Regions from separate parts of the Nocardioides sp. NPDC057772 genome, predicted to be linked through region 2. Evidence: riboswitches for the same ligand, from Rfam matches in the RefSeq annotation. Region 2 holds a riboswitch; the other holds the start of a gene.
The links. A riboswitch is a leader RNA that binds a small molecule or an ion and turns the genes downstream of it on or off. The one in region 2 is predicted to bind cobalamin.

Region 1: it holds a riboswitch for cobalamin, as region 2 does, so the genes downstream of both, ACFVJS_RS19170 (nitrite reductase) here and ACFVJS_RS03375 (ribonucleotide-diphosphate reductase subunit beta) in region 2, are expected to answer to the same signal.

The regions. Positions count from the first base shown of each region.
Region 1 is NZ_JBHVKN010000131.1:3,329-10,700, reverse strand. Features, by position in the region: gene cobJ (precorrin-3B C(17)-methyltransferase) at 1-165, opposite strand, end outside; gene ACFVJS_RS19175 (precorrin-8X methylmutase) at 162-815, opposite strand; partial or broken gene ACFVJS_RS19170 (nitrite reductase) at 1,458-1,649, opposite strand; cobalamin riboswitch at 1,706-1,910, opposite strand; gene ACFVJS_RS19165 (aldehyde dehydrogenase family protein) at 1,951-3,393, opposite strand; gene ACFVJS_RS19160 (ion transporter) at 3,455-4,294, opposite strand; gene ACFVJS_RS19155 (sulfite exporter TauE/SafE family protein) at 4,361-5,152, opposite strand; gene ACFVJS_RS19150 (enolase C-terminal domain-like protein) at 5,142-6,467, opposite strand; gene ACFVJS_RS19145 (aldehyde dehydrogenase (NADP(+))) at 6,464-7,372, opposite strand, start outside.
Region 2 is NZ_JBHVKN010000009.1:40,463-47,834, forward strand. Features, by position in the region: gene ACFVJS_RS03365 (ABC transporter ATP-binding protein) at 1-540, opposite strand, end outside; gene ACFVJS_RS03370 (FecCD family ABC transporter permease) at 537-1,556, opposite strand; cobalamin riboswitch at 1,670-1,852, opposite strand; cobalamin riboswitch at 1,943-2,160, shown strand; gene ACFVJS_RS03375 (ribonucleotide-diphosphate reductase subunit beta) at 2,285-3,283, shown strand; gene ACFVJS_RS03380 (ribonucleotide reductase N-terminal alpha domain-containing protein) at 3,283-4,980, shown strand; gene ACFVJS_RS03385 ((2Fe-2S) ferredoxin domain-containing protein) at 5,120-5,476, shown strand; gene ACFVJS_RS03390 (cobalamin biosynthesis protein) at 5,464-6,390, opposite strand; gene ACFVJS_RS03395 (cobyrinate a,c-diamide synthase) at 6,387-7,372, opposite strand, start outside.

The sequences.
Region 1 (7,372 bases), on a different contig from region 2:
CAGCGCGGACGCGATGCGGCGGGCGTGGGACTGCTTGCGCACGCCGGCGTGATAGGCGACCACCGGGGCCGCACCGATCAGCCGGGCTGCCTTGAGGGTGATCAGCTCGGGGTCGCCGGGGCCGATGCCGACGACGGTGAACCGTCCAGGGGTCGGGACGCTCATTCCTGCTCCTGGGCGAGTGCGTTGAGTGCGGACGAGGTCATCGCGGAGCCGCCACGGCGGCCCCGGACGGTGACGTAGGGGATGTCGATGCCGTGGTCGTCGGCGAAGGAGGCGAGCGCCTCCTTGGACTCGGCGGCGCCGATGAAGCCGACCGGGCAGCCGACGATCGCGGCCGGCCGCGGGCCGCCGTCGAGGATCATCTCGAGCAGGTGGAAGAGCGCCGTGGGGGCGTTGCCGATGGCGACCACCGCGCCCTCCAGATAGGGCTCCCACAGCGCCAGCGCGGCGGCGGTGCGGGTGGTGCCCCAGGCGCGGGCCAGCGCCGGGACCCGGTCGTCGCCGAGCATGCAGAGCACCTCGTTGTCGCGCGGGAGGCGGCTGCGGGTGACCCCGGTGGCGACCATCGTCGCGTCGCACAGGATCGGTGCGCCAGCCTCCAGCGCGCCGCGCGCGGCCTTCACCAGGCCGGGGTGGATGTCCAGGTCGGCGGCGAGATCGACCTGGCCGCTGCCGTGGATCATCCGGACGGCGAGCCGCTCGGCGTCCGCGGGTACCGCGGAGAGGTCGGCCTCGCGCCGGATGGTCGCGAAGGAGTCGACGTAGATCGCCGGTCCCTGGTCGATGTAGTCGTAGCGCCGGGTCGGACGCACCGGCGGTGTGGGCACGAGTACGCCGCGCCACGGCGTCACCACGACCGCCGGCGCCCGCTCCACCAGCGCCTCGACGGCGGCCCGGTCCAGGGCGCCGTCGGTGGCCGCGACGTGCTCGCCGCCGAGCACCTCGCCGAACCCCAGTTCCGGAGCCTCCGCCGGCATCCGCGAGTCGGCCTCGACCGGCTCGACCAGCGGGCGGTCGAGCTCGGAGACGTGCCAGGGCGCCGACGGCCCCTCTCCGCGTACGTCCAGGAAGCGGGTGGCCAACGAGACCAGCCGACCAGCGGCCTCGGTGAGCGGCACGACCGGCCCGCACGAGTCGCCGACACGCAGCTGACCCTCGGCCTCCGAGAGCGCCACCAGCCCGAGGTCGCACTCGCGCGAGACCAGGTCGCCGCGGCCGTCGTCGAGCACGAAGAGGAACCGCCCGGGCAGCGCTGCCAGCCGCGGCGAGGCGCACAGCAGCCGGTCCAGCGTCGCGGCGACGCCGCGCAGGTCGGCCCGTCCCCCGGCGAGCCCGGTCTGCGGGGAGACCATCACGTTGCGTACGAGCTCGTGGGTCTGCGCCGGCACCAGACCAGTCGCCTTCAGCGCGGTGAGCACCTCAGCGGGCAGGGCACCGTCGACGGCGGGCAGCCCGCGCACCTGCAGGTTGGCGCGTCCGGTGAGATAGACGCGGCCGTCGCCGTAGGTCTCGGCGACGGAGACCAGCGACAGCAGCGAGGCGGAGGAGACGGACCCGCCGATCAGGCGCAACCGCACCAGGAGACCGTCCTCGGCCGGCCACGGACGGCCGACTCCCGGGCACCGGTCGGATCGGACTCGCGACATCAGAACACCTGCTCTGCGGTCATGTGCCCTTCCGCGGGACACGTGGTGACCTGGCGGCGGGCGCCGCCAGAGCCAGCAGGTCTTCGGACTCGGAATCGATCGGAGCGGAGCGCCTTCCCGGAGCCAGGCTCCAGTGGCTGCCCTTCCCGGGAGAAGAGCGTGCCCGCCCGTCATCCTCACCGCTGCGCGTCAGTCCCGGACTCTCACCGGGTTCCCTGACCCCATCAGGCATGGAGTACGACTGGCAGGGCGAGACTACCTGGCGTCGGCGACGAACGGACAGCCAGCCTTGCTACGACGCTCAGAACGGGTAGCGCTCGATCTCCGACTGGATCGTGACCCACTGGATGTCGCAGAAGGTGTCCATGTTGGCCGAGGTGCCGAAGTGGCCGCCGACGCCGGAGGCCTTGGCACCGCCGAAGGGGGCGACGGCCTCGTCGTCGACGGTCTGGTCGTTGATGTGCACCGCTCCTGAGGTGATCCGGTCGGCGAGCTCGAAGGCCTTGAACGGGTTGGCGGTGAGCAGCGACACCGAGAGGCCGTACTCGGAGGAGTTGATGATCTCGATCGCCTCCTTGACGCTCTCGTAGCCCACGACCGGGGCGACCGGGCCGAAGATCTCCTGACTGAAGGCCGGACTGTCCAGGGGTACGTCGGCGAGGACCGTCGGACGGTAGAAGAGCCCGTCGTGGGTGCCACCGGCCAGCAGCGTCGCACCTGCCGCGACCGTGCCCTCGACGATGTCGTGCACGCTCTTGAGCTGCCGCTCGTCGATGATCGGGCCCAGCGCGTTGGCCGGATCGGTCGGGTCGCCGACCGAGATGGCCTCGGCCTTGGCGGCCAGCTTGGTGGCGTACTCCTCCACCTTGTCCTTGGGGACCAGGTGACGACCGGTGGTCATGCAGATCTGGCCCTGGTGGAGGAAGGATCCCCAGGCGCCGGCGGAGGCCGCGGCGTCGATGTCCGCGTCGGGCAGCACCAGCAGTGCGTTGTTGCCGCCGAGCTCGAGGTGGACCTTCTTCAGCAGCGGGCCGGCGGCCTCACCGATCTTGCGGCCGGCGGCTGTGGAGCCGGTGAAGGAGATGCAGGGCACGTCCGGATGGGCGACCAGTGCGGCACCGACCTCGGCGCCTGCCGGGAGCACGTGCAGGAGCCCCTCGGGCAGCCCGGCCTCGGCGAGGATCTCGGCGAGCACGAGACCGCCGGAGATCGACGTCCGCGGGTCCGGCTTGAGCACGACCGCGTTGCCGAGCGCCAGGGCCGGAGCGACCGAGCGCATCGAGAGGATCGCCGGGAAGTTGAACGGGCTGATCACGCCGACGACGCCGACCGGGACATGCCGGCCGATCGAGACCCGCGGCTTCATGCTGCGCAGCATCTGTCCGTACGGCTGGGCCGCGAGCGCCGCGGCCGCGTTCAGCTCGGAGGTCACCAGCATCGCCTCGAAGCCGGCCTTGCCCTGGCCAGACCCGGCCTCCGGCACCAGCCAGCGGGTCAGCCGGTCGGGGTCTGCCTCGAGGATGGCGGCCGCCTTGGTCATCACCGCGGCGCGCTCGGTGTAGGGCAGCGCTGCCCAGGTCCGCTGCGTCTGCTTGGCGGTCGCGACCGCCTTGTCGAGGTCGGCGACGTCGGCCTGGCCGATCGTGGCGATGGTCTCCCCGGTCGCGGGGGCCGTCACTGCCATCGTCCCGGCGCCGCCGGGCACGAAGGCTCCGTCGAAGATCTTCTCGTCCCAGATGCTCATGACGCCCGAGGCTATGACCGGCGCCACACCCTGACCAGGCCCAGCTTCCGCCCAGCGGAAGTCAGAGCTGGACCTCGTCGCCGGCGGTCCCTGCGCTCCGCAGCTCGGCCCGGGTGACGGCCAGCTCCTCGCGTACGGCGGTGAGGTCTTCGCGCAGCGAGGTCAGGATGGCCATCATCTCGGCGTCGGACTCCTCCTCGTGCTTGGTGAGGGTCTCGACGCTCTCCATGCCGGAGACGACGACGGCGAGGAAGAGGTTGAGGACCGCGAAGGTCATCACCAGGATGAAGACGACGAAGAAGATCCACGCCGAGGGATCTTCGGCCATCACCTCGCGGGCGATGTCGGGCCAGGCCTCGCCGGTCATGGTCTGGAAGAGCGTGAACGCGCTGGTGCCGAGGTCGCCGAAGTAGTCCGGCGCGATCTCCCCATAGAGGTTGGTCGAGATGACCACCGCGACGTACATCATCAGCACCAGCAGCGCGGCGACCGAGCCCATCCCCGGCATCGCCGCGATCAGGCCGTCGACGACGCGACGCATCGAGGGGACCGAGTTGACCAGGCGCAGCACGCGCAGGATCCGCAGCGCCCGCAGCACCGACATCGGCCCGGTCGCCGGCACCAGCGCGATCGCCACGATCGCGGTGTCGAAGATGTTCCACGGGTCGAGGAAGAACTTCGGGCCGTACGCCACCAGGCGCAGCACCAGCTCTACGACGAAGACCCCGAGCAGCAGGCTGTCGAAGAGCGCCAGCTCGTGGGCCAGGTGCTCGGGCACCATCGTCTCGACGCCGAGCACCACCGCGTTGACGATGATCACGCCGATGATGATCTTCTGGAAGGTCTCGTTGTCGACCAGCGCACGCACCCGATCGCGCACCGAGACGTTGCTCGAACCCATGAACGGTTGTCCTCCTCAGACCTGGCTGCGACCCGTGACAGCGGCCCGGAGCCTACTGCACACGATCTACTGGGTCGCCAGGTGCAGCGCGAGCCCGAGACCCGCCAGACCGACCAGCCAACGCAGCGGGCGCTCGGGCGCGACCCGGACGATCGCGGGCCCCAGGAAGCCACCGAGCACGGCGCCCACGCCGAGGGCGACCGCGGCGGGCCAGTCGACCGGAGCGAAGAAGACGTACGCGACCGCGGCGGTGCCGTTGGCAACGCCCGTAGCGACGTTCTTGACCGCGTTGGTGATCGCGAGCGCCTCGGTGCGCTCGAGGACGAGGACCGCGAGCGCGATGATGCCGACGCCGGCCCCGAAGTAGCCGCCGTAGATGCCGAGCACGAACACGGCCGCGCCCCAGGCGAACCCGCGGGCGACCGTACGCCGCCGCTCGTGGCCGAGCGGAACCCGCCGCGGCGCCCTCGTGGTCGCGAGCGCTGCCGCCCAGACCCGGATCCGGTCGCGGAGCAGCAGCAGGATCGCACCGGCCCCGACGAGCCAGGGCACGACCGCCTCGAACGCCTCGGCCGGCGTGGTGAGCAGCAGGGCCGCACCGACGGCACCACCGAGGAAGGAGGCCAGGGCCAGCCAGGCGATCCGCCTACCCTGACCTCGCAGCTCGCGCCGTGATCCGGCGATGGTGCCGCCGGTGACGCCGAACATGGCCACCGTGTTGGTGACGTTGGCGACCACCGGCGGCAGCCCCGCGGCCAGCAGGGAGGGATAGCTGACCAGCGAGGCCAGACCGGCCACCGAGCCGGTCAGGCCCGCGCCGATGCCGGCGAGCAGGAGCCAGACGAGCTCAGCGGACAAGGCACGGGCGCTTGGGGTCGAACGTCCAACCCTCCACCAGGTACTGCATCGCGACGCCGTCGTCACGCACACCGAGCCCGTGCTCGAGGTAGAGCTCGTGCGCGGCCGCGACCCGGTCGCGGTCGAGCCGGATCCCGAGACCGGGGGCGGTCGGCACCGCGACGGCACCGTCGCGGATCTCCAGCGGCGACTCGGTCAGCCCCTGCCCGTCCTGCCAGATCCAGTGGGTGTCCAGGGCGGTGATCTCTCCCGGTGCGGCGGCGCCGACATGGGTGAACATCGCCAGCGAGACGTCGAAGTGGTTGTTGGAGTGGGAGCCCCAGGTCAGCCCGAAGTCGTGGCACAGCTGGGCGACGCGGACCGAGCCGGACATCGTCCAGAAGTGCGGGTCGGCCAGCGGGATGTCGACGGCGTTGGTGCGGATCGCGTGGGACATCTGGCGCCAGTCGGTGGCGATCATGTTGGTCGCCGTACGCAGACCGGTGGCGCGCTTGAACTCCGCCATGATCTCGCGCCCCGAGTAGCCGCCCTCGGCGCCGCAGGGGTCCTCGGCGTACGCGAGCACGTCGTCCTTGCCCCTCAAGAGCCGGACCGCGTCGGCGAGCAGCCAGCCGCCGTTGGGGTCGAGGGTGATCCGGGCATCGGGGAAGCGCTCGTGGAGGGCGGTCACCGCGGCGACCTCCTCCTCGCCGGCGAGGACGCCGCCCTTGAGCTTGAAGTCGGCGAAGCCGTAGCGAGCCTGGGCGGCCTCGGCGAGACGCACGACCGCCTCGGGGGTCAGCGCGACCTCCCTGCGCAAGCGCTCCCAGTCATCGGCGGCATCGGGCTCGCGCAGGTAGGGCAGGTCGGTCTTGTCGGGGTCCCCGACGTAGAAGAGGTAGCCGAGCATCGGCACCGAGTCGCGCTGCTGGCCGTCGCCGAGCAGCTCGGCGACCGGCACACCCTGGGCCTGACCTGCGAGATCGAGGAGAGCGGACTCCAGCGCGGTGACGGCATGGACGGTCGTACGCAGGTCGAAGGTCTGGGCGCCGCGGCCGCCGGCGTCGCGGTCGGCGAAGGTGTCCGAGACCTGGCGTAGGAGGCTGCGGTAGCGGGCGACGGGCTGGCCGACGAGCAGCTCGGCAGCCTCCTCGATGGTGCGCCGGATCGGCTCGCCGCCGGGGACCTCGCCGACGCCCTCGCGTCCCTCGGAGTCGGTGAGGATCGCGATGTTGCGGGTGAAGAAGGGGGCGTGGGCACCGCTGAGGTTGAGCAGCATCGAGTCGTGGCCGGCGACCGGGACGACCTCGACCTTTGCGATGGTGGTGGCGCTCATGGCAGCTGCAGCTCCCCGTCGATGCGCCGGACGAGCTGCCACGGGTTGTCGTCGCGTACGGGCTCCGGGAGGAGCGCCGCGGGTACGTCCTGGTAGGCGACCGGGCGCTGGAAGCGCTCGATCGCGAGGCTGCCGACCGAGGTGGTGCGGGAGTCGGACGTGGCCGGGAACGGACCGCCGTGGACCATGGCGTGGCCGACCTCGACGCCCGTGGGCCAGCCGTTGAAGAGGATGCGGCCGGCCTTGAGCTCGAGCGCGGAGACCACCTGGGCGGCGACCTCGTGGTCGGCGGCGGTGGCGTGGACGGTCGCGGTGAGCTGGCCCTCGAGGGAGTCCAGGCTGGGCAGCAGGTCCTCGACGGAGTCGAAGCGGACCACGACGCCGGAGGCACCGAAGACCTCGTCGGTCACGCCGGCGAGGCGGGCGGCCTCGACGATCTGGGGCGCCGGGGCGTCGGTGTCGCCCGCGGTGCCCTCGCCGACGACGGTGACGCCGTCGGTGGCGCGGAGCTTCTCGATGCCCTTCTCGTAGGCTCGGGCGATCCCCGGGGTGAGCATGGTGGCGCCGACGGCCTCCGCCGTGGCACGGCCGGCGGCGGCGAGGAAGGCGTCGCCTGCCTCGCCCCTCGGGAGGAAGAGCAGGCCCGGGTTGGTGCAGAACTGGCCGGAGCCGAGGGTCAGGGACCCGACGTAGGCCGTGGCGAGCGCGTCTGTGTCGCCTTCGAGGGCGCCGGGAAGGATGACGACCGGGTTGATCGAGGACATCTCGGCGTAGACCGGGATCGGCTCGGGACGGGCCGCCGCGGCCGCGGCGATCGCGAGCCCGCCACCGCGGGAGCCGGTGAAGCCGACGGCCTTGATCCGCGGGTCGACGACCAGGGCCTGGCCGAGCTCGATGCCGCCCTT
Region 2 (7,372 bases):
CTGGTTGGTGGGTTCGTCGAGGAGCATCACCGGGCACTCCTGAGCGAGACCTCGAGCCATCACCGCCCGGCGCCGCTCGCCCCCGGAGAGCCGGTCGCAGGGATCGTCGATGCGGTCGGCCAACCCGACGGCGTCGAGGGCCGCCCGCACGATCTCGCGTTCCTGGCGTCCGCCTCGAGCCCACGGCCGGGTGCGTGGCACCCGGCCCAGCGCGACCATCTCCCCGACGTGCAGCTCGGCGGAGGCGACCTCCTCCTGAGGGACGTACGCCAGCCGGCGGGCGCGCTCGCGCGACCTGGTCCGGACCGTCTCGGAGAGCCGGCCGGCGTCGTCGGCGAGGTAGGCGGTCCCGGCGCTCGGGCGCTGGACGCCGGCCAGGATCCGCAGCAGGGTCGACTTCCCCACCCCGTTGACGCCCACGATCCCGAGGCGGGTGCCGGCGGGTACGTCCAGGTCGACGTCGCGGAGCACGTCGCGCTCCCCCAGCCGGGCGGCGACTCCGCTCAGCCGGAGCGCGGGCCGGGACAGGTCGCCGCTCATCGCTCGCTACCGAAGCGGTACTGACCGCGGCCGAGCAGCAGCAGGAACAGCGGCGCGCCGACCACGCCGGTGACCACCCCCAACGGGATCTCCTGCGGGCGGGCCACCAGCCGGGCGAGCACGTCGACCCAGAGCAGGAACAGCCCACCGCCCAGGGCGGCGACCGGCAGCACCACTCTGTGCCGGGCGCCCACGAGCAGCCGGGCCGCGTGCGGCACGATCAGGCCGACGAACCCGATCCCACCGCTGACCGCGACCAGGACCCCGACGAGCACGGCCAGAGCCACGAACAGAGTCGTACGCAGCGCCGCCACGTTCACACCGAGCGCGGCAGCAGTCTCCGGGCCGGCGGCCAGGGCGTCCAGCCAGCGGTGCAGAGCCAGCATCCCGAGTCCCAGCAGAAGGCTGAGCGCCACCGGCAGCCACAGCTTCTCCCAGCTGGCGCCACCGACGCTGCCGAGCATCCAGAACATCACCGAGTCGGCGGCGCGCGGATCGTCGCTCATGAAGACCAGGAAGGAGGCGATGGAGGAGAGTCCCGAGGAGAGCACCACACCCGAGAGCACCAGCCGGATCGGCGTCAGCCCACCCTGCGCGGTGGCCACCAGCCAGACCAGCATCGCCGAGCCGACGGCCCCGAGCAGGGCACCGCCGGAGACCGCGTAGGTGCCGAGGCCGGCCAGCGCACCGGTGGTGATCGCGGCGGTCGCCCCCACCGAGGCGCCGGAGCTGATGCCCAGCAGGAACGGGTCGGCGAGCGGGTTGCGGACCAGCGTCTGCATACCCGCCCCGGCCACGGCCAGTCCGGCCCCCACGGCGAGCGCCATCAGGGCTCTCGGCAGGCGCAGCTCCCACACGATCACGTCCCACCTGCCGGGGGCATCACCCTGGATCCGGTCGCCGACCGCGGTGACGACCTCGCCGACGGGGATCCGCTCCGAGCCGAAGGCCAGGGAGAGCACAACACTGGCCGCCGAGGCGAGCAGCAGGCCGGCGATCAGCGGCACGAACGGCACCCGTCGCCTTCCGCCGGCGGTGCGAGCACGGCCGGCGGTACCTCGGGCATCACGGGCCAGCGTCTCCACGGCGCTCCGCCTCTCAAGTCCTCTGGACCCTGATCGCGAGGGCCGTGACGTACATCTGAGCCGACAGGTTTTCGGACTCGGGTTCAACCGGCGACGCTGCCTTCCCAGGGACGCGGCCCCAGTGGCTGCTTAGCGTCGTCGTCACCCTCACCGCTGCGCGCCAGTCCCGGAATCACACCGGGTTCCCTGGCATCCATCGGGATGCGTTCGACTCGGCGCCGAGGCTAGCACGGTGTCCGTAGGCGCGTGCCGACCATGTTGCCGACGACACGTCGAAGCACAACATCTAGGAAGTTGCATTGATGTAATTCCCGCATATAGTGGTCCCCGCAGCTGGTTCTCCCATCCCGGCGACGGGGCGGGAGAGGCAAGAGGGAACCCGGTGCGAGTCCGGGACTGCCCCGCAGCGGTGAGTGGGAACGACCGCCGTCACGAAGCACTGGGAGCAAGCCGGCTCCTGGGAAGCGACGGCCAGTAGGACCGAGCCCGATGACGCCCACGAGTCCGAAGACCTGCCAGTGCCCACCTCTTGGTGGGGTCCGCGACCTCGAGGGAAGGTCAGGGGATCGAGCGCGTACCACGCCGTCCTCTCCTGCCCCGGCACGGATGCACGAGACATCCAGCGGGCCGCGGGTCCGCGTGAACGAGGGGCATGGGGCTTGATCGACACCGAGGGTCTACCGATCCGCACCGAGAAGTCGGCGTACGTCTTCGACTATCCGATGGCCGAGGAGCTGGCCAAGAAGCAGCGCAGCATCTTCTGGACGGCCGAGGAGATCCCGGTCGAGAACGACAAGCAGGACTTCCTGGTCAACATGACCGACGCCGAGCAGGCCGCGGTCAAGACGACGCTGAAGCTGTTCACCATCTACGAGCTGATCCTCGGCGGCGAGGTGTGGGGCGACCGGCTCTTCCACGCGTTCCCGCGGCCCGAGATCCAGATGATGACCAACGCCTTCTCGTTTGCCGAGCTGAACATGCACGCGCCGTTCTACGCGAAGCTCAACAAGACGCTGATGATCGACACCGAGGAGTTCTACGACTCCTACAAGAACGACCCGGTGCTGGCCGAGCGGATCGCCTTCGTGTGGGACGCCATCGCCGACGAGGACCTGCTCTACGCGCTGAGCGTCTTCACGTTGATGGAGAACTGCGTGCTCTACTCCAACTTCGCCTTCCTCAAGCACTTCCAGTCCGGCGGGAAGAACCTGCTGCAGAACGTGATCAGCGGGATCAACTTCTCCGCCCGCGACGAGAACCTGCACGCCACCGGCGGCGCCTGGCTGTTCAACACGACGTTGGACGAGTACGCCGCGACCGTCTCGGCCGACAAGTTCGAGGCCGAGCGCGACGACCTCTTCGCCCGCGTCCGCGGTGTCGCCGAGCACCTCTACGCCCACGAGGCCCGGATCGTGGAGATGCTCTTCGCGGACGGTCCGATCACCGGCATCGAGCAGACCGACCTGGAGGCCTTCGTGCGCTCCCGCATCGACATGACCCTGGAGAACATGCGGATGGAGCCGCTGTTCGGGGTCGAGACCAACCCGGTCGCCGAGTGGTTCTACGCCGGCATCAACGGCACCCAGTTCCACGACTTCTTCCAGGTCACCGGCAACGAATACAACCGCAACATCGGCGAGACGGAGTTCGAGTTCTGATGAGCAGCACCAGCTGGGAGGCGCTCTCCGCCGAGCGCAAGGCACTGCAGGCCGAGGGCACCGTGCCTGCCTTCATGACCACCGCGGGCTACGCGATGTTCAAGGCCAAGTACACCGTCGCGGACCAGAGCGTCCGCGAGCGCTACGAGACCATCGCGGCCACCGCCGGCGGGCTGGCCGACGAGATGTACCCCCGTGAGGACGGCGTCTCCTGGACAGAGCCGTTCTTCGAGGCGATCTGGAACGGCTGGCTCTCCCCCTCGACGCCGGTGCTGTCGAACCTCGGCACCGACCGGGGCCTGCCGGTCTCGTGCGAGGGCTCCTACGTCGAGGACTCGGTCTGGGGCTTCTACGAGACCCTCAAGGAAGCCGCGATCCTGTCCCAGAACGGGTTCGGCACCTCGGCGTACCTCGGTGACGTCCGGCCCCGCGGCGCGAAGTTCAGCGACAACGGCAAGGCCAACGGTGTGGTCCCGGTCTTCTGCAACTTCGTGGAGATGACCAACCAGATCAGCCAGGGCGCCACCCGCCGCGGCTCCTGGGCCGGCTACCTGCCCGTGGATCACCCGGACTTCTACGAGCTCGCCGACCTGATCTTCCGGGAGCCGGCCAACAAGAACGTCGGCTGGATCTTCAGCCAGGCCTTCATCGACCGGATGCTCGCCGGCGACAAGGACGCCCTGGAGCGCTACCAGCGGGTGCTGAAGATCCGGGTGGTGCTGGGCAAGGGCTACATCTGGAAGGTCGACACCGTCAACGCGGCCCAGACCGAGTCCTACAAGGCCAACGGACTGGCCAACAAGGCCTCCAACCTGTGCTCGGAGATCACCCTGTTCAGCGACGAGGACCACTCCTACACCTGCGTGCTCTCCTCGCTGAACCTGTCGACCTACGACGAGTGGAAGGACCAGGACACCGCGTACGTCGCCACCGTCTTCCTCGACGCGGTCGCCGAGGCGTTCCTGCGCAAGGCGCGCACCATCCGCGGTCTGGAGCGGGCGGTGCGCTACACCGAGAAGGCCCGCAGCCTGGGCCTCGGGGTGATGGGCTACCACGACTACCTGCAGAAGCAGCGAGTGCCGTTCGAGTCGGACAAGGCGGCGGCGCTGAACAAGGACATCTTCGAGCGGATCTCGTCGCGTGCCGATGCCGCCTCGCGGTGGATGGGCTCGGTCGCGGGCATCCCGGAGTGGTGTGTCGGACGGCGCAACTCCCATCTGATGGCGATCGCGCCGACGATGAGCACCGCGGTGATCGTCGGCGGCACCAGCCAGGGCATCGAGCCGTACGTCGCCAACGTCTGGAACCAGACCACCTCGGCCGGCGAGATGCCGCGGGCCAACCAGAACCTCGTCGAGGTGATGAAGGAGCGTGGCGTCTACGACCAGGCCCACATCTCCGACATCATCGACCACGGTGGCTCGGTCCAGCACGTCTCGTGGCTCGACGACCTCGAGAAGGAGGTCTTCCGGACCGGCTACGAGATCGACCAAGAGATCCTGCTCGCCCGGGCGTCCGACCGCCAGGTCTACATCGACCAGGCCCAGTCGCTGAACCTGTTCTTCCAGGCCGACGCGACCCCGCAGTACATCAGCAAGATCCACAAGCTCGCGCTGCTCGACCCGAACATCAAGAGCCTGTACTACCTGCGCTCGCGCGCCGGCGTCCAGGCCAGCAAGCAGACCCGGACCAACTGACCGACTTCGACGACAGAGGCATGATCATGAACGAGAACCCGACCCCCACCGACGCCATCGACGACCTGAGCTGGGACGACTGGACCGACGCCGCTGTCTGTGCCATCGAGAACGGCCAGGACTGCGAGGCCTGCGAAGGATGAGCGCCCCCGCCGGGCGGCCGACGCTGACGGTCTGCCGCGGCTGCTGCTGCGGGACCGAGCGGAAGTCGCCCGGGGTGGACCATGCCGCCGTGCTCAGCACGCTGAACGCGGCGGCCGGGGAGTCGGCGACCGTACGCATCGCCGACTGCCTCGGCCCGTGCGAACGGGCAGACGTCGTGGTCGTCGGCCCCTCACCCGAGGGGCGGCAGCGTGGGGCGAAGCCCGTCTGGGTCGCCCGGGCCGGCACGGAGCAGGTCACCGACGCGCTGGCCGAGTGGACCCGCGCCGGCGGGCCGGGCATCGCCGAGGCACCACCCGCGGTGATGGCCCGGGCGTTCCGTCACGGGCGCTGAGCGACCGCCGCATACGCCGCCGCGACCAGGGCCGCGCCGATACCGACCTTGCGGGCCAGGGTGGTGGCGCCGACGACGTCCGCGGGGGTGGCGGCGCGGCCGTCGCCCATCACCGCACGGTGCTCGACCCGGTTGCCGTAGTAGCGGTTGGTGCCGCCCAGGCGGATGTCGAGGGCACCGGCGAAGGAGGCCTCGACGACGCCGGCGTTCGGGCTCGGGTGCTGGGCGGCGTCGCGACGCCAGGCCCGCCAGGCCTGTCTCGCTCGTGACGGCATCGCGGTCAGGGTGATCAGGCCGGACAGGCGCGAGCCGGGGAAGTTGAGCAGGTCGTCGAGGCGCGCGCTGGCCCAGCCGAAGTGCTCGTAGCGGTCGTTGTGGTGGCCGACCATCGCGTCCAAGGTGTTGGTGGCGCGGTAGCCGAGGAGGCCGGGCACGCCCGCGACGGCTCCCCACACCAGCGGCGCGACCACCGCGTCTGAGGTGTTCTCCGCGACACTCTCGATCACGGCCCGGGAGACCTCGGAGGCGTCGAGCTCGGCGGTGTCACGGCCGACGAGGTGGGTGAGCCGCTGCCGCGCAGCGGGCAGGTCCCCCTCGTCCAGGTGTTCGTGCACGGCCAACGCCTCGCGCTCCAGCGAGCGGCCGCCCAGGACCGCCCAGGTGGCGGCCGCGGTCACCAGCATCGTCCCGATCCTGCCGTGGGCGAGTCGCTCGGCGGCAGCGCCGATGACGACCGCTCCCCCGACCAGCGTCGCGGTGTGGAGGACGCCTCGGGTGCGGTCGTCCGCGTACCAAGCCTGCTCCGCCTTCATCGCGACCGTGCCGAAGCCGGCGACCGGGTGGTAGCGCCGCGGATCGCCGAGCAGGCGATCGAGCGCGACGCCGGCCAACAGTCCGATCGCCCGCGGGCTCACCGGTCTCCCCTGGTTTCCCGCAGGGCGGTGAGGAGTTGGTCCGTCGGCTCCTCGGGGCGCACCGCGATCCGCACCCAGTCCGGGCCGAGCCCGGGGAAGGTGTCGGCCCGGCGTACGGCGATGCCCTGCTCGCGCAGGGCCTCCCGGACCCCGGCGCCGGGGCGGGCCAGGACGAAGGAGGCGGTGGAGGGGACGTACTCGATCCCCAGCTTTCGCAAGCCCGCCTCGAGGTGGTCCCGCCAGGTGGTGATCCGCTCGGCGCGGTCACGAGCCTCGGCGCTCGCGCGCTCGGTGGCGCAGGCGAGCATCGCGGCGGCGGCGGTGGCCGAGACGGACCATGGGGTGCGTACGGCCTCGAGGTCGCTGATCGCGGCGGCGTCGCCGACGACGTAGCCCGCGCGTACCCCCGGGATGGACCAGTGCTTCGTCAGGCTCCGGATGGCCAGCAGCCCCTCGCCCCGCTCCGCGGTGAGCGTCTCGGGCTCGCCAGGCACCGCGTCCATGAACGCTTCGTCGACCACGACCAGGCGGCCGGGGCGGAGGAGCTGTCGGAGGGTCTCGGCGGGGTGGAGTACGCCGGTGGGGTTGGTCGGGTTGCCGACGATGACCAGGTCCGCATCGTCGGGGACCGCGGCCGGGTCGAGCACGAAGCCGTTCTCGGCGCGGAGGCGGACCTCGGTGACCGTGTGGCCGGCCTGCTCGAGCGCCGCGTGGGGCTCGGTGAACTGGGGATGCACGACGACCGGCTTTCGCCAGCCTCGGGCCCGTGCGACCAGCGTGAACGCCTCCGCCGCCCCTGCCGTCGGGAGCACTTCGGCGCGATCCCGGCCGTGGTGCTTGGCCAGCGCCGCGCGTGCCGGCTCCTCGTCGGGGTAGGCGGTCGGGGCCAGCGAGTCGTGGAGGGCCTGGTCCAGCCACTCCGGCCGCGGGTCCGGGTAGACGTTCACCGCGAAGTCGAGCAGCCCGTCGCCCACCTCGACGT